DNA from 3 places in the Streptomyces sp. NPDC052114 genome. Region 1 is predicted to be linked to each of the others. Evidence: riboswitches for the same ligand, from Rfam matches in the RefSeq annotation. Region 1 holds a riboswitch; each other region holds the start of a gene.
What was found. Region 1 has a riboswitch for cobalamin ahead of cobN (cobaltochelatase subunit CobN). Riboswitches for the same ligand answer to the same signal wherever they lie in the genome.
Positions count from the first base shown of each region.

Region 2: another riboswitch for cobalamin. It lies ahead of AB0L89_RS03800 (ABC transporter substrate-binding protein); the one in region 1 lies ahead of cobN (cobaltochelatase subunit CobN).
Region 3: another riboswitch for cobalamin. It lies ahead of AB0L89_RS40595 (hypothetical protein); the one in region 1 lies ahead of cobN (cobaltochelatase subunit CobN).

Region 1 covers NZ_JBFAWC010000029.1:36,032-43,430, forward strand. Annotated here, with positions in the region: gene AB0L89_RS38580 (cobalt-precorrin-5B (C(1))-methyltransferase) at 1-455, opposite strand, end outside; gene AB0L89_RS38585 (cobalt-precorrin-6A reductase) at 473-1,216, shown strand; gene AB0L89_RS38590 (precorrin-2 C(20)-methyltransferase) at 1,281-2,858, opposite strand; gene AB0L89_RS38595 (precorrin-8X methylmutase) at 2,855-3,496, opposite strand; gene AB0L89_RS38600 (cobalamin biosynthesis protein CobG) at 3,493-4,773, opposite strand; cobalamin riboswitch at 4,882-5,016, shown strand; gene cobN (cobaltochelatase subunit CobN) at 5,052-7,399, shown strand, end outside.
Region 2 covers NZ_JBFAWC010000001.1:893,281-900,679, reverse strand. Annotated here, with positions in the region: gene AB0L89_RS03820 (hypothetical protein) at 1-132, shown strand, start outside; gene AB0L89_RS03815 (metallophosphoesterase) at 194-964, opposite strand; gene AB0L89_RS03810 (ABC transporter ATP-binding protein) at 1,102-1,989, opposite strand; gene AB0L89_RS03805 (iron chelate uptake ABC transporter family permease subunit) at 1,986-3,155, opposite strand; gene AB0L89_RS03800 (ABC transporter substrate-binding protein) at 3,152-4,219, opposite strand; cobalamin riboswitch at 4,285-4,470, opposite strand; gene AB0L89_RS03795 (VOC family protein) at 4,498-4,995, opposite strand; gene AB0L89_RS03790 (helix-turn-helix domain-containing protein) at 5,001-5,861, opposite strand; gene AB0L89_RS03785 (HAD family hydrolase) at 6,152-7,282, shown strand; gene AB0L89_RS03780 (asparaginase) at 7,279-7,399, opposite strand, start outside.
Region 3 covers NZ_JBFAWC010000037.1:4,399-11,797, reverse strand. Annotated here, with positions in the region: gene cbiQ (cobalt ECF transporter T component CbiQ) at 1-185, shown strand, start outside; gene AB0L89_RS40600 (ATP-binding cassette domain-containing protein) at 182-1,066, shown strand; cobalamin riboswitch at 1,116-1,261, shown strand; gene AB0L89_RS40595 (hypothetical protein) at 1,406-2,425, shown strand; gene AB0L89_RS40590 (CbiQ family ECF transporter T component) at 2,422-3,567, shown strand; gene AB0L89_RS40585 (ATP-binding cassette domain-containing protein) at 3,564-5,168, shown strand; gene AB0L89_RS40580 (ECF transporter S component) at 5,192-6,346, shown strand; gene AB0L89_RS40575 (hypothetical protein) at 6,243-7,399, shown strand, end outside.

The DNA.
Region 1 (7,399 bases):
CCTGCCCGCCCGGCCACCAGCGTCACGTGGTCGCGCATCAGCTGCCGCGGCACGGGGTTGATCGCGGGCTCGCCGACGTCCAGGGGCAGGCCGGGACGGGTGACGGTGCCCACGCCGGGGCCCGCCCTGAAGACGATGCCCGAGCCGGGCGGCAGCCGCCGCACCGTGGACCGCACCAGCGCCCCGTGCGTGACGTCCGGGTCGTCGCCCGCGTCCTTCACGACGCCCGCCGTCGCGTGGCCCTCGCCCAGTTCCTCCACGGCCAGCGCGAACGCCGGCGTCTGCCCCTTGGGCAGCGTGATGGTCACCGGGTCGGGGAAGTCGCCGGTGAGCAGCGCCGTGTAAGCGGCCGTGGTGGCGGCGGTCGCACAGGCGCCGGTCGTCCAGCCGGGCCGCAGACCGGTGTGCTTGAGTTGGGCGCTGCGCCCGCCCTTGGCCTTAGCTGCCTCACTCATGAAGGAAACCGAACTCCGTGCACGTACTGATTCTGGGGGGAACGACCGAGGGCCGCCGTCTGGCGGAGCTCCTCGTGGCCGAGGCGGGGCCGCGGGTGACCAGTTCCCTTGCGGGGCGGGTCGCGGCGCCCCGGCTGCCGCCGGGCGAGGTCCGCGTCGGCGGCTTCGGCGGGGCCGAGGGGCTGGCGGCGTGGCTGCGGGAGCACCGCGTGGACGCGCTCATCGACGCCACCCACCCTTTCGCCGGGACGATCTCGTTCAACGCGGCGAAGGCCGCCGCGCTCGCCCATGTTCCCCTGCTCGCCCTGCGCCGGCCCGGCTGGGTCGCGGAAGAGGGTGACCACTGGCACCCGGTCGGCTCCCTGGAGGAGGCGGCGCGGGCCCTTCCCGCGCTCGGCGGGCGGGTCTTCCTGACCACCGGGCGGATGGGGCTCGCCGCTTTCGCCGGGCCCGACCTGGCTGATCTCTGGTTTCTCGTACGCTCCGTCGACGCGCCCGAGCCGCCGTGCCCCGCGCGCATGGAGGTGCTCCTCGACCGGGGGCCGTTCACGCTCGACGGGGAGCGGGAACTGCTGCGCCGCCACCGCGTCGACGTCGTGGTCACGAAGGACAGCGGGGGTTCGGCCACCGCGCCGAAGTTGGCCGCTGCGCGTGAGGCGGGCATTCCGGTCGTCGTCGTGGAACGCCCGCCGGTTCCGGAGGGGGTGCCGGTGGCATCTGCTCCGGAGGACGCCGTGGCTTGGCTGAGGCGGGCCCCGTAAGGGGCGTGGGGAACTGCGCGACAAGCCACGACGAACCCGCGGAAGACACTCGCCCGCAGAGCCCCTACTCCGCCTCCGGATAACGCCGCGGCGTCCAGACCACCCGCTCCTCGCCCCCGCGCCGCCGCGACACCCTCGTCTGCGACGACCCGACGATCAGCAGCGTCCGCATGTCGACCTCCGCCGGGTCGAGGTCGCCGAGGCGCACCACCCGCACGCTCTCCGCGGGGCCGCCGACGTCGCGGCCGAGTACCACCGGCGTATCCGGCGCCCGGTGCTCCAGGAGGAGTTCCCGCGCCTTGCCCACCTGCCAGGTGCGGCTGCGCGAGCCGGGGTTGTAGATGGCGATGACCAGGTCCGCCGCGGCCGCCGCGGCCAGCCGCTCGGCGATGACCTCCCACGGCTTGAGGCGGTCCGAGAGCGAGAGGGTCACGTAGTCGTGGCCGAGCGGCGCGCCGACGCGGGCGGCGGCCGCGTTGGCGGCGGTCACCCCGGGCAGCACCCGCACCGGGACGTCCGCGTACGCGTCCTGCGATGCGGCCTCCAGGACGGCCGTGGCCATCGCGAAGACTCCCGGGTCACCTCCGGAGACGACGGCGACGCGCCGGCCCCGCTGCGCCAGCTCCAGGGCGAACTCGGCGCGTTCGGACTCGACGCGGTTGTCGGAGCCGTGCCGCCGCTGTCCGGGGCGGTGCGGCACGCGGTCGACGTAGGTGGTGTAGCCGACCAGGTCGTCGGCGGCGGCGAGGGCGCCGCGCGTCTCGGGGGTCAGCCACAGCGGGCCCGCGGGACCGGTGCCGACCACGACGACCTCGCCGACCTCGCCGGGTGCTTCCGCGGCGGGCTCCGGCGCGGGGCCGCCCGTCAGCGGCGCCACCCGGCTCGGCAGCACGGCCACGGAGAAGTACGGCACCGACTCCGGGTCCACGTCGGCCAGCCGTCCGGTGCGCTCGCCCTTCATCGTGGCGCGCTCGACGTAACGGGCCTCCTCCAGACGGCCCGCGCGGTCCAGGGCGCCGCGCACCTTCCCGAACGTACGGCCGAGCTTCATGACGACCGCGGAGTCCGTGGCCGCGAGGCGCGCGGCCAGCTCCTCCTCGGGGAGCGTGCCCGGCAGGATCGTGAGGACCTCCTCGGCCTCCACCAGCGGCTCGCCGAGACGGGCCGCCGCCGCGCTCACCGACGTCACGCCGGGCACGACCTCGGTCGGGTAGCGGTGCGCGAGCCGCTTGTGCATGTGCTGGTAGGAGCCGTAGAAGAGCGGGTCGCCCTCGGCGAGGACGGCGACCGTGCGGCCCGCGTCGAGGTGGACGGCCAGGCGCGCCGCGGCCTCCTCGTAGAAGTCGTCGAGGGCGCCCCGGTAGCCGCCGGGGTGGTCGGTGGTCTCCGTGGTGACGGGGTAGACCAGCGCCTCCTCGATGTGGTCGGCGCGGATGTGCGCGGCCGCGATCGAGCGGGCGATGGAGCGGCCGTGCCGCGCCGAGTGGTAGGCGACGACGTCGGCGGCGGCGATCGCCTCGACGGCGCGCACGGTCATCAGCGACGGGTCGCCGGGCCCGAGCCCCACGCCGTAGAGCCGCCCCTGCTCCTGCCCCTGCTGCGCGGTGTCCACGTCGCGTCCCTGCTGCTGCTCGGTGTTCACTCCGCCTCGCTCGCGATCGCGTTGATCGCCGCCGCGGCCATCGCGCTGCCGCCGCGACGTCCTCGTACGACGAGGTACTCCAGACCCGAGGAGTGCTCGGCGAGCGCGTCCTTGGACTCGGCGGCGCCGACGAAGCCGACCGGGATGCCGAGCACGGCGGCCGGGCGGGGCGCGCCCTCCTCGATCATCTCCAGGAGGCGGAAGAGCGCGGTGGGCGCGTTGCCGATGGCGACGACCGAGCCTTCGAGGCGGTCGCGCCACAGCTCCAGGGCGGCGGCGCTGCGCGTGGTGCCCATGCGTGCCGCGAGGTCGGGCACGGACGGGTCGGCCAGCGTGCAGATCACGTCGTTGTCGGCGGGCAGCCGCTTGCGCGTGACGCCGCTCGCGACCATGTTCGCGTCGCACAGGATGGGCGCGCCGTCGCGCAGCGCCCTGCGGGCGTCGGCGATCACGCGCGGGCTGTGGGCGAGGTCGCGCACGAGGTCGACCATCCCGCAGGCGTGGATCATCCGGACCGCGACCTGGCTGACGTCGGCGGGCAGACCGCCGAGGTCCGCCTCCGCGCGGATGGTGGCAAAGGACTCGCGGTAGATCGCCGCGCCGTCCTTCTCGTAGTCGAACACTGTGCTCTCGCTCATCTCGTGGCCGTGGGTTTCGTGGTGGTACGTGCCGTGGTGACCGTCTCGGTCAAGGTCCTGCCCGTCACGGGCGTCCACTCCTCGCCGGGGACGCGCACCGTGACCTCGTAGGTGCCGTCCCCGGTGGCGAGGACGTCGACCCAGTCGCCGCGCGGGTGCCCGCAGCGCCGTTCGCAGCCGGACCAGTGGACGGGCAGCCCGCCGCGGCCGGGCACGGCGTCGGCGCGGACGTCGGCGAGGGACTTGGCGCAGCCGGGGCGCCCGGTGCAGGCGCCGACGCCCAGCCAGGGCGAGTCGGCGGTGGTGATGTGCCCGGCGTCGGCCAGTGCGGTGAGGCGCTCGCGGGCCGCCGCCTCGTCCGCGAAGCCGGGGAGCACGAAGCCGCGCCACGGGGTGACGCGCAGTTCGTCGGCGGGCAGCGGCAGGAGGGCGCGCCACTGGGCGGCGGTGACGCGGCCGAGGGGGGCGTTGACGGCGACCGCGCGGCCGATGACGCCGGGGGCCGGCGGGGCGCTGCGGGACACGGCCCACGGATCGGCAGGATCGGCGTCGAAGCCCGCCCGCTCCAGCGCTCCGGACAGGTCCACGTGCTGGTCGCGGGGCAGTTCCCCCACCCGCCAGGCGCCGTTGCCCGCGGCGCGCGCGGCGGCCAGGAAGGCCCCGGCGACGGCGAGGGCGGCGCGCGGCGCGGCCTCGGCGGGCACCCGGAAGGCGCGGCCCCCGAGGCGGACGACCGCCGTCCCGCCCGATTGTGCGATCAAGGTCACATCGCCGCCGAGCCCGACGAGGTCCCCGCGCCCGTCGTCCAGGGCGAACAGGAAGCGGCCGGAGAGCTCGGTCGTCCACTCCTCGGCGCAGAGGAGTCCGTCCAGCTCACGGGCCCACAACTGCACGTCGGCGTGGCCGAGTCCGTCGATCGAGGCGAGCGGCGACGCCACCACGTTCCGCACGCGCTCGTGCCGTTCGGAGGGCAGCAGGCCCGCGTCCGCGAGCAGCGCGGAGAGCGCGCCGCCGCAGCTCTCGCCGAGGCCGCGCAGCTCGATGTTGCCGCGCGAGGTGACGCTGAGGTTCCCGTCGGCGAGGCGCTCCGCCGCGGTGGCCAGCGTCTCGGCCTGACGGGACGTCAAAAGGCCGCCGGGCAGGCGGAGTCGGGCCAGCAGGCCGTCGTCGGCGCGGTGCAGGCGCAGGGCCCCGGGGCAGGCGTCGCCTCGGTCACGTATGGGAGGTTCGCCCTGTTTTGGGGATGTTGCTCGGGTGGGCGGCATGGCGGCGAGCATACCCACGCGGATCCGGCCGGTCGCCTCCCGAGACCGGCCGTTGTGGCAGGTGGCCGCCCGGTCGACCGTGGGCAGGACTTACTATGCAGGCGGCGGGCCGCCAGGTCCGTCGAACGCCAGCGACGGCGTGGGTCCACCAGGACCCGAGGGAGGAAGCCCGGTGAGAATCCGGCGCGGTCCCGCCACTGTGAACCCCACCCGTGTGGGGTGAGCCAGGAACTCCTGCCGTCCACTCGACCACCCGGGGCGCGGACACCCCGAGGAAGGCCTGCGCACGCATGCTTCTGCTGCTGTCGACCTCCGACACCGACCTGCTCAGCGCCCGCGCGGCGGGAGGCCCGGTCGACTACCGGTTCGCCAACCCGTCCCGCCTCGACCTCGCCGAGCTGCCCGCGCTCCTCGACGGCGTCGAGCTCGTGGTCGTACGCCTCCTCGGCGGCGTCCGCGCCTGGCAGGAGGGCCTCGACCAGCTCATCGCCAGCAGGCTGCCCGTCGTCGTGCTCACCGGCGAACAGGCGCCCGACGCCCAGCTGATGGCGTCCTCGACCGTGCCCGTCGGCATCGCCGCCGAGGCGCACGCCTACCTCGCGCACGGCGGCCCCGCGAACCTGGAGCAGCTGGCGCGCTTCCTCTCCGACACCGTGCTGCTCACCGGCCACGGCTTCGAACCGCCGGCCGCCGCGCCGTCCTGGGGCCCGCTGGAGCGCACCGCCCGCACCGTCGAGGGCACGCTCGTGCCGACCGTCGCGGTGCTCTACTACCGCGCCCACCACATGAGCGGCAACACCGCCTTCGTGGACGCGCTGTGCGGCGCGATAGAGGACGCGGGCGCCCGCCCGCTCCCGCTGTACGTGGCCTCGCTGCGCGCCCCCGAGCCCGAGCTGATCGAGGAGCTGCGCGCCGCCGACACCATCGTGACCACCGTCCTCGCGGCCGGCGGCACCAAGCCCGCCGAGGCCTCCGCGGGCGGCGACGACGAGTCCTGGGACGCGGGCGCGCTGACCGGCCTGGACGTGCCGATCCTCCAGGCGCTGTGCCTGACCGGTTCGCGCGCGGCCTGGGAGGAGAACGACGAGGGCGTCTCGCCGCTGGACGCCGCGAGCCAGATCGCCGTGCCGGAGTTCGACGGCCGCCTCATCACCGTCCCCTTCTCCTTCAAGGAGATCGACGAGGACGGGCTTCCCGCGTACGTCGCCGACGCCGAGCGCGCCGCCCGCGTCGCCGGGATCGCCGTGCGCCACGCGCGCCTCAAGCACGTCCCGGCCGCCGACAAGCGCCTGGCGCTGGTGCTCTCCGCCTACCCGACCAAGCACTCCCGCATCGGCAACGCGGTGGGCCTCGACACCCCCGCCTCCGCCGTCGCGCTGCTGCGCCGGCTCATCGAGGAGGGCTACGACTTCGGGCCCGCCGAGGAGATCCCCGGTCTCGTCTCCGGCGACGGCGACGAGCTGATCCGCGCGCTGATCGACGCGGGCGGCCACGACCAGGACTGGCTCACCGAGGAGCAGCTCGCCGCCAACCCGGTCCGCATCCCGGCCGCCGACTACAAGCGCTGGTACGCGACGCTGCCCGCGGAGCTGCGCGAGTCCGTCGAGGAGCACTGGGGCCCGGCGCCCGGCGAGATGTTCCTCGACCGCTCCCGCGTGGGCCAGGGCGGCGACCCGGAGGGCGACATCGTCCTCGCGGCGCTGCGCCGCGGCAACCTCCTCGTCGTCATCCAGCCGCCGCGCGGCTTCGGCGAGAACCCCATCGCGATCTACCACGACCCCGATCTGCCGCCCTCGCACCACTACCTGGCGGCGTACCGCTGGATCGCGGCGGCCGCGTCCGACGGCGGCTTCGGCGCCGACGCGATGGTCCACCTCGGCAAGCACGGCAACCTGGAGTGGCTGCCCGGCAAGAACGCCGGCCTGTCCGCCGCCTGCGGCCCGGACGCCGCGCTCGGCGACCTGCCGCTGATCTACCCCTTCCTGGTCAACGACCCGGGCGAGGGCACCCAGGCCAAGCGCCGCGTGCACGCCACGCTCATCGACCACCTGGTGCCGCCGATGGCGCGCGCCGACTCCTACGGCGACATCGCGCGCCTGGAGCAGCTCCTCGACGAGTACGCCCAGATCAGCTCGATGGACCCGGCGAAGCTCCCGGCGATCCGCGCGCAGATCTGGACACTGATCCAGGCCGCGAAGCTCGACCACGACCTCGGGCTGGAGGAGCGCCCCGAGGACGACGGCTTCGACGACTTCCTGCTGCACGTCGACGGCTGGCTCTGCGAGATCAAGGACGCGCAGATCCGCGACGGCCTGCACGTCCTGGGCCAGGCGCCCACGGACACCGACCGCGTCAACCTCGTCCTGGCGATCCTGCGGGCCCGCCAGATCTGGGGCGGCACGACGGCCCTGCCGGGTCTGCGGGAGGCGCTGGGCCTGGACGAGTCGGCGGCGACGCGCACGAGCGCGGACGAGGCCGAGGAGAAGGCCCGCGCACTGGTGCAGGCGATGGACGACGCGGGCTGGGACCCGGCCGCCGTCGCCTCCGTGACGGGTGACCTGGGTGAACAGGTCGCCGCCGTCCTGGAGTTCGCGGCCCACGAGGTCGTGCCGCGCCTCGCGGCCACCACCGCCGAGCT
Region 2 (7,399 bases), on a different contig from region 1:
CCGCAGTACCGGCTGGCGTGCTCGCGCGCGGAGAGCGACGGCTGCGCCGGGCAGCGCGTGGGACCGCTGGTGCAGGTGGGGGTGCGTGAAGAGCCCAACAGCAAGTGGGACAACGTGCGTTTGCCCGGGTGAGGGAGGGGTGAGGGCTCTGATCCGGAGTCCCGGGGCGGCGGCTGCCCCGGGACCGGGAGGGTCAGGAGGAAGTCACCGGCACCGGGCGGTAGTGCGTGGTCAGGCGGCCCCCGTCGTCCAGGACGTGGAACGCGAGCGCCGGGGGCAGGTCGCGGTGGACGTGGTGGGACGGGTCGTTCTGGTGCTCCCAGGGGAGGCGGAGGGTGGAGACGACGCCCGGGGCGACCAGGAGGGGCCTGCCCGCGAAGGTCGTCGCCGCGGGGGTGTGGGCGTGGCCGGCCAGGAACGCGGTCACGTTCGGGTGGCGTGCCACCAGATCGGCCAGGCGGTGCTCGTCGAACTGGCGGATGGGGTCCACGTGGGGGGTGTTCAGCGGGACCGGCGGGTGGTGGAAGCCGATGAGGACGGGGCGGTCCGGCGGGGTGTCGGCGAGGAGGCCCGACAGCCACGTCAGCGTCTCGTCCGTCAGGCGGCCGTGGTCCTCGCCGGGGACGGAGGTGTCGCACAGCGCCAGGACGACGCGATCGGTGACGTACGACCGGTCGACCGGCGCCGTACCCGCCGGTTCGCCCAGGAGGTGCTCGCGGAACGCGGCGCGCCCGTCGTGGTTGCCGGGACAGATCAGCGTCGGGTGCCGGGACTCCAGCACCTTGCGGGCCGTCTCGTACTCGGCGGGCGCGGCGTGGTCGGCGATGTCGCCGGTGACGACGACGGCGTCCAGGTCGTACGGGAGGCCGTTCACGTAGTCCATGACGGCCTGGGCCCGTGCGACGCTGCGCCCGCCGTCGTCGGTGTCGATGTGAGGGTCGCTGAGGTGCGCGATCACGATCATTGTGCTGCGCCTTTCTCTCGTGGGGCGCCGGAGCCGCCCGTCGCGCCTGCCTCCAGAGGGCCGGGCATCGCGAAGCCCAGGGCCCCAAAGTAGTGCAGTCGGCACCGGAATTGATCTCTCCGTATGCCGCTCCGCACTCACCCCCGCAGAAAGCGCACCGAGGGCCGTCCCCCCTCGGGCCCGCCGTCCTCCCCCACCCCCGGGGTCACCACCGCCCGCACCCCGTACACCTCCGCGATGAGCTGTTCGGTGATCACTTCGGCGGGGGTGCCGGCCGCGTACGCCGCACCCTCCTTCAGGACCAGGAGGTGGTCGCAGAACATCGCCGCGAGGTTGAGGTCGTGCAGCGCGATCACGCTGGTGACGGGGAGGTCGGCCACCAGGGACAGGAGGTCCAGCTGGTGCTGGATGTCCAGGTGGTTGGTGGGTTCGTCCAGGAGGAGCTCGCGCGGCTCCTGGGCGAGGGCGCGGGCGATCTGCACGCGCTGGCGCTCGCCGCCGGAGAGCGTGTGCCAGGACTGGGCGGCGCGGCCGGTCAGACCGGTGCGCTCCAACGCCTCGCGCACGGCCCGCTCGTCGTGGGCCGAGGGCGCCGACCACGCCCGGCGGTGCGGGATGCGGCCCAGGCGTACGACATCGCGTACGGTCAACTCGACCTGTGTCGCCGCGTGTTGCTCCACCACGGCGATGCGGCGCGCCACCGTGCGGCGGCCCGTGTCGGACAGCGGGCGGCCGTCCAGCGTGACCACTCCGGAGGCCGGGGCGAGGACGCCCGCGAGGATGCGCAGGAGCGTGGACTTGCCGGAGCCGTTGGGGCCGAGGAGGCCGACCGTGGCACCGGCGGGCGGGGCGAGGCTGACACCGTCCACGACGAGCCGCCCGCCCGCCTCCCGGGCGACGCGGTCGGCGCGCAGCCCGGCGGCGGTGGCCGCAGCGGGGTCCGTGGCGGTGGCCGCAGCCGGGCCCGTGGCGGTGGCCGCAGCCGGGTCCGTGGCGGAGTGCGTGTCGGTCGCCTCGTGCGTCATGCCGCCCTCCTCGTCCGGTAGAGCACCGCCACGAACGCCGGTACGCCGATGAGCGAGGTCACCACGCCCACCGGGACCTCCTGCGGGTCGAGGACCGTGCGGGCCAGCGTGTCCACCCAGACCAGGAAGACCGCGCCGGCGAGCGCGGTGACGGGGAGCAGCCGTGCGTGGCCGGAGCCGACGAACGCGCGGGCCGCGTGCGGCAGGACCAGGCCGACGAAGCCGATGGCGCCCGCCGAGCTGACCAGGGCCGCGGTCAGGAGCGCCGTCGCGCAGAGCAGCACGAGCCGGGTGCGGGCCACGCGGACGCCCAGGGTCGCCGCCGCCTCCGGGCCGAAGGCGAACGCGTCGAGCGTGCGGGCGTGGGACAGACAGATCACCAGCGCCGCGGCGAGGACCGCGCCGCACAGCCACACGTCCGTCCAGCCGACCCCGCTGAGCGAGCCGAGCAGCCAGAACAGCACGCCGCGGGTGGTCTCCGCGTCGCCCGCGGTGAGGATGACGAACGAGGTCAGCGCGGAGAAGAGCTGCATGGCCGCGACGCCGGAGAGGACGACCCGGTCGGTGGTGCCGCCCAGGGTGTGGCTCAGGAGCAGCACCAGGGCGAAGGAGAAGAGCGCGCCGACGAAGGCGCCCGCGGAGACCGACACCACTCCCCCGCCGACGCCGAGGACGACGACCGCGACCGCGCCGGTGGACGCCCCCGAGGAGACCCCGAGCACGAACGGGTCGGCGAGCGGATTGCGCAGCAGGGACTGCATGACCGCCCCGCAGACCGCGAGCCCGGCGCCGCAGACGGCGGCGAGCAGGGTGCGGGGCATCCGCAGGTTCCAGACGATGCCGTCCCGGATCGGCGTGAGCCGGGCCTCGCCCCAGCCGAGGTGGGCGGCGACGGCCGACCAGACGTCGGGGACGGAGATGTCCGCGGGCCCGATGGTGACGGCGACGGCGATGGACAGCACGAGCGCGAGGCCGCCTGCGGCCCAGCACGACACCTGCCGCACGAACGCCCCACGCGGGCCGACCACCGCCGGGCCGACCGCCGCCGGGGCGTCGTCCATCGCCGGGGCGGTCCCGGGGACGGCCTCCCCGGCAGGCTCGCCGAGGGGCCCCGCGACGGCCTCGCGGCCGGTCTTCCCCGCAGGCTCGCGGACGCGCTCCGTCACTTGGTGAGGCCGAACTTCTTCAGGCCCGCCGCCACTTGTTCGATGCCGTCCACCGTGCGGACCGTGGGGTTCATGGCCTGGCCGCTGAGCAGGACGTACCGCTTCTTCTTCACCGCGGTCAGGTTCTTGGTCGCCGGGTTGGTCTCCAGGAACTTGATCTTCGCGGCGGCGCTCTCCGCCGACTGCGACTTGCGCGTGAGGTCGCCGATGACGAGGACGTCGGGGTCGCGGTCGGCGACGGTCTCCCAGTTGATCTGGGGCCACTCGTCACGGGTGTCGTCGAAGACGTTCTTCGCGCCGAGCTCGCGGGTGATGATGCCGGGGGCGCCGCAGCAGCCCGCCATGTACGGGGCGTCGGAGTTGGCGAACCAGTACAGGAGCCTCGCGTCGGAGGCGTCGATGTCCTTGGTGGCCCTGGTGATCCGGCCCTTCATGTCGGCGATCAGCCGCTCGCCGCGCCTCTCGACGCCGAACACCTTCGCCAGGTCGCGCACCTCGCCGTAGACCGTGTCCATGGTGAGGGTCTTCACGCGCTTGCCGTCGCCGCCGCCGTCGTTGTCCTTGCCCGCGCAGTCGGTGGGCGAGACGTAGACGGGCACGCCGAGTTCGGTGAACTTGGCGCGGTCGGCGACGCCGCCCTTGCCGACCGTGTAGAGGAAGGACGCGCTGACGAAGTCGGGCTCCTTGGAGAGGACCTTCTCCAGCGCCGGGTAGCGGTCGGAGAGCCGCTCCACCTTCGCGTTGTCCTTCGCCAGGTTCTTCAGGACGGGGTCGGTCCAGGTGCCGGTGCCCACCATGCGGTCGGCGAGACCGAGGGAGAGCAGGATCTCCGTGGACCCCTGGTCGAGGGAGACGGCCCGCTGCGGCGGCGCCTTGACCTCGGCCTTCTTTCCGCAGGAGGTGACCGTGACGGGGTAGCCGTCGGCGCGGTCGCCCGCGGACTTCGACGAGGAGCCGTCCGTGGAGCCGCCGCACGCGGTCAGCGCGAACGCCCCCGCGCACAGCAGGGCGGACAGACGTACACGGGTACGTATACGGGTACGGGTACGGGCTGTGGAGGACACACGATCCCTTGAGTCTCACGGCTCATACGCGGAGCCTGGCCTGCGTCACGACCCCCGTCGCCCGGTGCGCGAGCGGAGGCGCCAGCAGGTCTTCGGACTCGGGATCGGCCGGACGGGGCGCCTTCCCGGGCGTCCGAGGACGCCCAGTGGCCGTGGCCCCGCCCGTCCCCCTCACCGCTGCGCGTCAGTTCCGGACTTCCACCGGATTCCCTGGCCCAGGTGTGGGTTTGACTGGCTTGCGCAAGTTATCACGCTGCCGGTCGGGGGCCTGCGCGGCCTCAGGCGGCCGGAAGGGGCCTCGGCTCGCCGCGGTAGGTGCCGAACGACCAGCGGTTTCCCTCCGGATCGGCGATGGCGAACTCACGGCTTCCGTACGGCTTGTCCTCGATCTCGCCCGTGATCTCGACGCCCGCCGCGACGAGCCGGGCGTACAGGGCGTCGACCTCGTCGGTGACGATGTACGCCCCGGTGGTGCCCGGCGTTCCGCAGGTGCCGGAGGCCGTGGCCGGGTCGTACGAGCCGAGCATGATGCCGCCGCCCTCGGGCCAGTCGAGCTGGGCGTGGGCGACGCGGCCGCCGTCCTCGTAGACGGCGGTGCGCAGGAAGCCGACGGTGCCGACGAGGAAGTCGATCAGGGCGAGGGCGTCGCGCGCCTGGACGCCGGGCCAGATCGCGGGGGCCGGCGTGTGCAGCCGTCGGCCGGCCGTGGCGTCGGACGTGGTGTCGGCCGTGGCGTCGTGGGTGGTTCCGTGCGTGGTGTCGGGTGTGGTGTTCATGGCTCTCAGTCTTCGTCCGTGCCGTGCGCCCCGGCTTGGATATTCCGGCACTCCTCGGCCAGCCAGCGGGTGGGGCTCGCGCCCGTGTACTGCTGGAAGTCGCGTACGAGATGGGAGTGGTCGTAGTACCCGGAGTCGGCCGCGATCCGGGCGAGGTCGCGCGGGGTGTCCGCCGCGGCGGCGCGGACCACGGCGGCCTTGGCGTGCTGGAAGCGCATCAGGCGGGCCGCCTGCTTGGGGCCGAGCCCGGTCTCGGCGCGGAAGAGCGCGGTCAGCCGGCGCTCGCTCAGCGCGACGTGCCGGGCCAGGCCGTCCAGGGTGCCCGCGCCGCGGTGCCTGGCCAGCCAGGCCCAGGCCTCGGCGACCTCGGGGCGCACGGGTGCGGCGGCCCGGTCGGCGGCGGCGCGGTGGCGCAGATACGCGGCGAGGAGGGCGAAGCGGTCCGCCCAGCGCTCCAGCGCGCAGAGCCGCTCGCGGATCTCGGCGGCGCGGTCGCCGAGGACGTCCGTACCGGCGGTGACGAGCTGCCCCGCCAGCTCGGCGGCGGGCAGGCCGAGGAGCGCGCGGGCCGCCAGGGGGTGCACGGCGAGCTGGATGCCGGCCTCGTGCTCGGGCTGGGCGACGTAGGCGGGGCTCTGGTGCAGGCCGCCCAGGACGATGTCGGTGCGCACCGCGTCCGCGCCGGTGGCCTGGCCGGGGGTGGCACCGGTGGCGATGGGCCCGTCCAGCGAGAAGATCACGGTCAGATACGGCGAGGGCAGGCCCCGGTGCAGGGTGGGCCGCATCCCCGTGGTGCGGTAGCCGACCGCGGAGACGACCATGCCGTCGAGCCGGGGAACGGCCCGGACGAACTCCTGGCTGCCCATGGCTCCCAGTATGCGCGAGGCCTCCCGGGCGGGCGCGGCTCTCCGGACGCGCGGGGCTCCGGGCGGCCCGGCGGCACCCCGACGGCAGCCGCCCGGCGTCGGCCAGGGGCCACCCCGGCTTCGGCCGGGAGCCGTCCCGGCGTCCCCCACGACTACCCCTGTTCACCTGCCCCATGCCCCCTGTGCACGGTGACTTCGATCATGGGAAATGACCGCGCCGCCTCATAGCATGGCGCGCCGCTCCGGACGGGGCCGCGCATCGCTTCCAGGAACGGCAGGGACGTAGAGACATGGCAGTACGGGCAAAGAGCAAGCTGGCCGTCATCGGCGCGACGGGCGCGCTGGCCGGCGCGGTCCTCGCGGGCGGCGCGCTGTGGCCGACCGGCGAGGCGAGCGCCGCCGACACCTCGGCGGCCACCGCCCGTGAGCTGTCGCACTGGCCGAAGCCCGTCGCGAAGAAGCTCGGCAAGGTCATCGCGAAGAACGACCACAAGGGCGCGTACGCCGTCTTCGACGCGGACAACACGACGTACCGCAACGACCTGGAGGAGTCGCTGCTGCCCTTCCTGGAGATGAAGGGCGTCCTGACCCGCAAGACGATGGACCCGTCCCTGAAGACGATCCCGTTCAAGGACACGGCCACGCACAAGGAGAGCCTGTACAGCTACTACAACCGGCTGTGCGAGATCGACGACCAGGTCTGCTACCCGTGGGCCGCGCAGATCTTCTCCGGCTTCACGCTGAAGGAGCTCAAGGGGTACGTCGACGAGCTCCTCGCGTACAAGAAGCCGATCCCGGCCGAGTACTACGAGGACGGGAAGCTCACCAAGACCGAGGTGAAGGCGCCGGAGTTCTCGCGCGGCATGCAGCAGCTCTACAAGACGCTGCAGGCGCACGGCATCGAGGTGTACGTGGTCAGCGCGGCCAGCGAGGACCTGGTGCGCATGGTGCTCGCCGATCCGAAGTACGGCTACGGCGTGAAGCCCGAGAACGTCATCGGCGTCTCCATGCAGCTGAAGGACCGCAGGACCGGTGAGGTGACCAGCTCCCGCAAGGAGATCGCCGAGGGCCGCTTCGGCGAGAAGGACCGCGAGAAGCTCGCCGGGCGCGAGCTGACGCCGAACCTGTGGGCGCCGCTGACCTGGTACGAGGGCAAGCCCGCGGCGATCAACACCTACATCGACGAGTGGAAGAAGCCGATCCTCGCGGCCGGTGACACCCCGGTCAGCGACGGCCCGATGCTGTTCCACTCGGCCGACGTGGAGCACGGCGGTGTACGCGTCTGGGTCAACCGCAAGGACTCGTACATGAAGCAGCTCGACGGGATGAAGAAGAAGAACGCCGAGCGGCAGCGCGAGCTGGGCCAGAAGGTGACCGCCGACAAGCGCTGGCTGACGGTCACCCCGGAGCAGATCGGCTAGCGGGCGGCCAACCGGCCGAAGGCGTCGGCCACTTGGGCGTGGCCTGCGCCGTCCGCGAGGAGCGCGTGCAGCAGGAGCCTGGCCTTCGGCGCGTCCAGGTCGCCCGCGGGGAGCAGG
Region 3 (7,399 bases), on a different contig from region 1:
CGTTCGTGCGGGCCTTCGACCGGGCGAGCCGGCTCCAGGCCGGGCTCGCCGGACGCGGCTACGACGGCACCCTGCGGGTGCTCGTGCCCGAGGCCCGGATCTCCCGGCCGTTCGTGGCCGCGAGCGCGGCCCTTCTCGTGGGCCTGGCGGCCCTCACCCTCGTACTGGAAAGGTTCCTGCCATGAGCGAGCCGCGTGCTCTTCGCGAGCCGGGCGCTCCCACGGAGGCGGGCGAGGCGCTGGTCTCCCTGCGCGATGCCTCCTACGCGTACGAGGACGGGCCCACCGTGCTCAGCGGCCTCGACTTCGACGTCGTGGCGGGCCGCGCCCTCGCCCTGCTCGGACGCAACGGCAGCGGCAAGACCACGCTGATGCGGCTGCTCAGCGGCGGGCTGCGGCCGGACCGGGGCGGGCTGACGGTCGACGGCCTCCCGGTGACGTACGACCGCAAGGGGCTGACGCGGCTGCGGACCACCGTCCAGCTGGTCGTGCAGGACCCGGACGACCAGCTGTTCGCCGCCTCGGTCGAACAGGACGTGTCCTTCGGCCCGTTGAACCTCGGCCTGCCCGACGCGGAGGTCCGGGCGCGCGTCGCCGAGGCGCTCGCCGCGCTCGACATCACCGCGCTGGCCGACCGGCCCACCCATCTGCTCTCCTACGGCCAGCGCAAGCGGACCGCCATCGCCGGCGCGGTCGCGATGCGTCCCCGCGTGCTGATCCTCGACGAGCCGACCGCCGGACTCGACCCCGACGGCCAGGAACGCCTCCTGGCGACCCTGGGCCGACTGCGGGAGGCCGGGACCACCGTGGTCATGGCGACCCACGACGTGGACCTCGCCCTGCGCTGGGCCGACGACGCGGCGCTGCTCACGCCCTCGGGGGTATGCGCAGGGCCGGTGGCGCGGATGCTCGCCGAACGGGACCTGCTCGCCCGGGCCGGCCTGACGCTGCCGTGGGGGATCGCCGTCGCGGAGCTCCTGCGGGCGCACGGCCTGCACGACGGTGCGGGCCACGGGCCGCGCACCCCGGAGGAGTTGGCCGCCCTCGCGGCACGCGACGACCAGTGATCATGGTTACAGCGGGAAGGGGTGGCCGGTTCGGGACGCCGGGCGTACTCTTCACCTTGCTTCGTGTGTTGACGAAGTGACAACTGAATGCATGCGCGACTGGGGAAAGCCGGTGAGAATCCGGCGCTGACCTGCAACCGTGAGCGGCGCTCGACGCCGTGAGCCGGATCGCCCGACGCGACATGTGCACTGCTTCTCACTGTCATGGTCTGCAGCGTGGAGCCCTGAGCCCCCGGTTCATCGGCCCCTGCCGCTTCCGCACGGAACGCGCGTCAGGGGTTTGTTGCGCGGCACGGGCATGTCGGGGTCCTGGTGCGGCCCCGGCCCGAAGGACCCGAAATGGCCCGTTCGTTACGCGTGTTCGCCGCTGCCCTCGGCCTGCTCCTGTCCGCCGTCGCGCTCGGCCTCGGCGCGGCACCGGACACCGCGAGCGCCCTGGACACCGGGCGCGGCCGCGCCGGATTCTGCCCGGACGCGAACGGGGTGACCGTGGTCGTCGACTTCCGCGAGCTGGGCGGCACGACCATCGTGCGCTGCGCCGTGGGCAGCCAGGCCAGCGGGCTCGCCGCGCTGAAGGCGGCCGGGATCGACGTGACCGGCACCAACCGGTGGGGCGAGTCCTTCATCTGTCGCCTGGAGGGCAGCCCGGGGCCCGACCGCGAACCGTGCGTCGACACCCCGCCCACCAAGGCGTACTGGTCGTACTGGCACGCCCCCAACGGCGGCGCGTGGACCTACAGCCAGCAGGGCGCGACCTACCGCACCCCGCCGACCGGCAGCTTCGAGGGCTGGTCGTTCTCCCTCGACCGCGAGCAGGACGAGGCACCGTCGCCCAGGGTCGCGCCGAAGCGGCCGCCGGGCTCGGGCTCCGGCTCGGGCGGGACCGGTGGGTCGGGCGGATCGGGGTCCTCGGGCGGAGGCGGTAACTCCGGTGGGGAGCAGGGCGGTTCGCAGGGCGGCGGCGCCGAGGTCGGATCCGGTGGCGCGGGACCCGGAGCGGGGGCCGGACAGGACGGCGCCGCGCGCCCCGGCGATCGGCCCGAGCGGCACCCCTCCGAGGACAAGGACAAGGACGAGAAGAAGAAGGAAAAGAAGAGCAAGAAGGGCGAGGACGGCAAGGACAAGAAGTCCGCGACGCCCGGCCCGTCCGCGTCCGGGTCGCCGAGCCCGGTGATCACGCCCAGCGAGGCCGCCGACTGGACCGGCGGCGACGACAGGCGCACGGTCGAGACCGCCGCGTCCTCCGGCGCGCCGACCGGCACCCTGATCGGCATCGCCGCCGCCGTACTGCTCGCCGCGGGCGCCGGAGCCACGGCCTGGCGCCGCAAGCGGGCGGCGCGCGCGGACGGTTCCGGGTGAGCGCCGCCCTCGGGCACCGCGCGCTGCCGCGCGCGGTGCACCCCGGCGCCTGGTGGCTGTGGGCGCTGGGCATGGCCGCGGCCGCGAGCCGCACCGCCAACCCCGTCCTGCTGGTGATGATCCTCGCCGTCGTGGCCTTCGTCGTGGTGCGCAGGCGCGGTGACGCGCCCTGGGCGCTGGCGTTCCGGATGTACCTGGTGCTCGGCGCGTTCATCGTGACGACACGCGTGGTGTTCCGGATCGTCTTCGGCGGCGGCCAGGGCGACACGGTCCTGTTCACGCTGCCGCAGATCACCCTGCCCGAAGCGGCCGCGGGAATCCGCCTGTTGGGGCCCGTCGCCGCCGAACAGCTCCTCGGCGGGTTCTACGACGGCCTGCGCCTGGCCACCATGGTCATCTGCGTCGGCGCGGCGAACGCCCTGGCCAACCCCAAGCGGATGCTCAAGGCGCTGCCGGGCGCCCTCTACGAGGTCGGCACGTCCGTCGTCGTCACCCTGACCGTCGCGCCACAGCTGGTCGAGAGCGTGCAACGGGTGCGCAGGGCACGGCGGTTGCGCGGCGGCGGCCGGACCAGGGGCGTCCGCGCCCTGCACGGCATCGTCATCCCCGTCCTCGAAGACGCGATGAACCGCTCATTGGCCCTGGCCGCCGCGATGGCCTCGCACGGCTACGGCCACACCGGCAGGATCGCCCCGCGGACCCGGCTGCTCACCGGCACCCTCGTCCTGGGCGGCCTGCTCGGCGTCTGCGCCGGCCTGTACGGAGCGATGGGCGCGAGCACGCCCCCGTACCTGGGAGCGCCGCTGCTCCTGGCCGGACTCGCCCTGGCGGGCTGCGGGTTCGTGCTCGGCGGCCGTCGGGTGCGGCGCAGCGGCTACCGCCCCGACCGCTGGCGGACGGCCGAACTCCTCGTGGCGGCCTGCGGGGTGGCTTCGGCGATCCTGCTCTACGCGGCCTCGCGGACGGACGCCGCGTCGCTGTACCCCTCGCTGCCCCCGCTCGCCTGGCCCGAGGTGGCGGCACTCCCCGCCCTCGCCGTACTGGTCGGTGTCGGGCCCGCGTACCTGGCACCGGAACCTCCCGCGTCGTCCGACCCCGCACCCGATCCGGTGCCCCATCAGCCCCTGGAGGTGACCGCGTGATCGACTTCGACGAGGTCACCTTCCGCTACCCGGACGCCCGGGAACCCGCCCTGCGCGGTGTGGACCTGCACATCGGCGAGGGCGAGCTGTGCCTGGTCACCGGGCGCACCGGCGTGGGCAAGTCCACGCTGCTCGGCGCGGTGAACGGCCTGGTGCCCCGCTTCACCGGCGGCCATCTGCGCGGCCGGGTGGCGGTCGACGGAGTGAGCACGGCGACCGCGGCCCCGCAGGAGTTCGCCGCGCTCGTCGGCGTCGTCGGCCAGGACCCGCTCGCGGGGTTCGTCACCGACACCGTCGAGGAGGAACTGGCCTACTGCATGGAGCAGTTGGCCGTACCGCCGGACGTGATGCGCAAGCGCGTCGAGGAGACCCTCGACCTGCTGGGCATCGCCGCCCTGCGCCGGCGCGCCCTGCGCACCCTGTCCGGCGGACAGCAGCAGCGCGTGGCGATCGGGTCCGTCCTGACCGCGCACCCCAAGGTGCTGGTCCTCGACGAGCCGACCTCGGCGCTCGATCCGACGGCCGCCGAGGAGGTGCTCGCGGCGATCACCCGGCTGGTGCACGACCTCGGCACGACCGTGCTGGTCGCCGAGCACCGCATGGAACGCGTCCTGCAGTACGCGGACCGGCTCGTGCACCTGCCGGGCGACGGGCACGTGGTGGCGGGCGACCCCGCCGACCTGATGCGCGCCTCGGACGTGGCGCCGCCCGTCGTACGCCTGGGCAGGCTGGCCGGCTGGGACCCGCTGCCGCTGTCGGTGCGCGACGCGCGCCGCAAGGCCGCGCCCCTGCGGGAACGGCTCGCGGACCGCACACCACCCCGATCCGACGCGGACCCGGGCGAGGCGGCGCTCACGGGCCGCCGGATCACCGTCGCATACGACCGGACCGTCGCCGTGCGCGAGGTGGACCTGACCCTGGCGCGCGGCCGGGTCACCGCCCTCATGGGCCGCAACGGCTCCGGCAAGTCCTCGCTCCTGTGGGCCCTGCAGGGCTCGGGGCCGCGCCGCTCGGGCACCGTCGAGGTGCGCGGACAGGACCCGGGCGAGCTGTCGGCCCGCAGGGCGCGCGCCCTGGTCGGGCTGGTGCCGCAGACCGCGAGCGACCTCCTCTACCGCGAGACCGTCGACGCCGAGTGCGCCCAGGCCGACGCCGACGCGGACGCCCCCGCGGGCACCGCGCGCACCTTGCTCGACACCTTGGCCCCCGGCATCCCGGGGGAACGCCATCCGCGTGATCTGTCCGAGGGGCAGCAACTCGCCCTCGTGCTCGCCGTGCAGCTCGCCGCCGCCCCCGAGGTCGTCCTCCTCGACGAGCCGACCCGCGGCCTCGACTACCACGCCAAGGAGGCCTTCGCGGGCCTCGTGCGCCGCCTCGCCGACGAGGGCCGTGCGGTCGTGGTGGCGACCCACGACGTCGAGTTCACCGCACGGGCCGCCGACCGGGTGGTCGTGATGGCCGAGGGCGAGATCGTCGCCGACGGGCCGACCCGTGACGTCGTGGTCTCCTCGCCCGCCTTCGCCCCGCAGGTCGCCAAGGTCCTCAGCCCGCAGGAGTGGCTGACCGTGGAGCAGGTCCGGCACGCCCTGGAGGCCGTATGACCCGCAGAGGCCGTGGAGGTCGCGTGTCTTCACGGGACGGGTGTTCCGAGCGTGGCGTGCGGGTGCTCTGGCGGGACGGGCGTTCCGAGCGCGGCGCGCGGGTGCCCGCGCTGCCGGTCGGAGCCCGCAGCGCCGCCGTGCTGACGCTCGCGAGCGCGGCCGGGCTCGCCATGTTCTTCTGGCCGTTGTTCGTGGCGCCGCGCCCCGAGGCGGCCGCGCACAGCGCCGACGCCCCGCTCCTGTTCGTCCTGACCATGCCGGTGCTGCTCGCCGTGGTGCTCGCCGAGATGTCGTCCGGCGGCATCGACACGAAGGCCCTCGCGATGCTCGGCGTGCTGTCGGCGGTCAACGCGGGGCTGCGGCCGCTGGGCGCGGGCACCGCGGGCATCGAGACGGTGTTCTTCCTGCTGGTCCTGGCGGGCCGCGTGTTCGGACCCGGGTTCGGCTTCGTGCTCGGGGCGACCTCGCTGTTCGCCTCGGCGCTGCTGACCGCCGGGGTCGGGCCGTGGCTGCCGTTCCAGATGATCGCCTCCGGGTGGATCGGGCTCGGCGCCGGACTGCTGCCCCGGCGGCTCACGGGCCGGGCGGAGATCGCTCTGCTGGCCGTCTACGGCGTCCTCGTGGCGTACGTCTTCGGCTTCCTGATGAACATGTGGTTCTGGCCCTTCACCGCGGGCACCGACACCCAGCTCTCGTTCGTCGCGGGCGACCCGGTCACCGAGAACCTGCACCGCTTCGCCGTCTTCACCCTGGTCACCTCGACCTTCGGCTGGGACACCGGACGCGCGCTGACCAATCTGATCGCGATCGTCGCCCTGGGGCCCGCCGTCCTCGCGGTCCTGCGCAGGGCCGCGCGGCGCGCCGCCTTCGACGCGCCGGTCACCTTCGAGGCGCCCGTTCCGCCCGGCGCGGCCGTCGTCTCCGAGGCGCCCGCCGTCCCTGAGGCGCCCGACGTCGTCGACTCGCCCGTCGCCGCCGGCGGAACCGCTGTCCTCGACCCCGCCGGACCACCGGCCGAACCGGCCGCCCCACCTCACGTCCTTCGGACACGTACCAGCAAGGAGAAGACCGACGATGACTCCGTCCCTCAGACCTGGGGCACGGGCGGTGCTGCCCGCCGCCCTCGCCGCCGCGGTGGCGAGCGCCCTGCTGACGCCAGGCCCCGCACGCGCGGCTGACCCCGCCGCACCGGCACTGAAGTCCCCGGCGAACGCCGCCGCGACCTGGATGACGTCCAAGCTGACCGACGGCTCCAACGCCTCCGCCGACCACGGCCTGACCGCGGACGTGGTGATGGGCCTCGCCGCGACCGGAACGGGCGGCGCCGCGCAGAAGAAGGCCACGGACTGGCTCGCCGCCCATGCCGCCGCCTACATCAACCGCGGCACGCCCGGCAAGGTCTTCGCGGGCGGCACCGCCAAGCTCGCCCTGGTCGCCGCCATCGAGGGCCGCGACCCGAAGGACTTCGGCGGGCAGGACCTCACCAAGACGCTGCTCGGCCGGATGCAGGACAGCGGCCGTTTCACCGACGACCTCCCGAACGGCGACGGCTCCAACCAGTTCACCCAGTCGCTCGCCGTCCTCGCCCTCCAGCGCAGCGGCGACCTGCCCGACAAGGCCGTCGACTTCCTCGCCTCGTCCCGCTGCGCCGACGGCGGCTACCCGCTGTTCTTCAAGTCCGACCCGGCCAAGTGCAAGTCCCACACCGACAGCACCGGCCTCGCGGTGCAGGCGCTGCTCGGCGCGGGCCGCACCGCGGACGCCGGGCCCGCGCTGGACTGGCTGGAGAAACAGCAGCTCGCCGACGGCAGCTTCCGCGACAACGGCTTCGGCACGCCGCCGGGCAACTCCAACTCGACGGCCCTGGACGTCCAGGCTCTCGCCGCGGGCGGTCGTGTCGAGGCCGCGGGCAAGGGCATCGCCTGGCTGCGGTCCGTGCAGGTGGGCTGCGGGGGCGCGAGCGCGGACCGGGGCGCGGTCGGCTACTCCGAGCCGAAGGCGGACGGCACCGCGCTGCGGGCCACCGCCCAGGCGGTGCCCGCGCTGACGGGCAAGTCCCTGGCGCAGATCGACGGCAAGGGCGCGTCGAGCGGCCTGGAGCCGGTGGCGTGCTCGCCCGACGGAGGCAGCGGCGGAACGGGCGGAACCGGCGGCACCGGAGGGAGTGGCGGCACCGGTGGGAGCGGCGGCAGTGGCTCCAACGGCGGTACAGAAGGCGGTAGTTCGGGCGG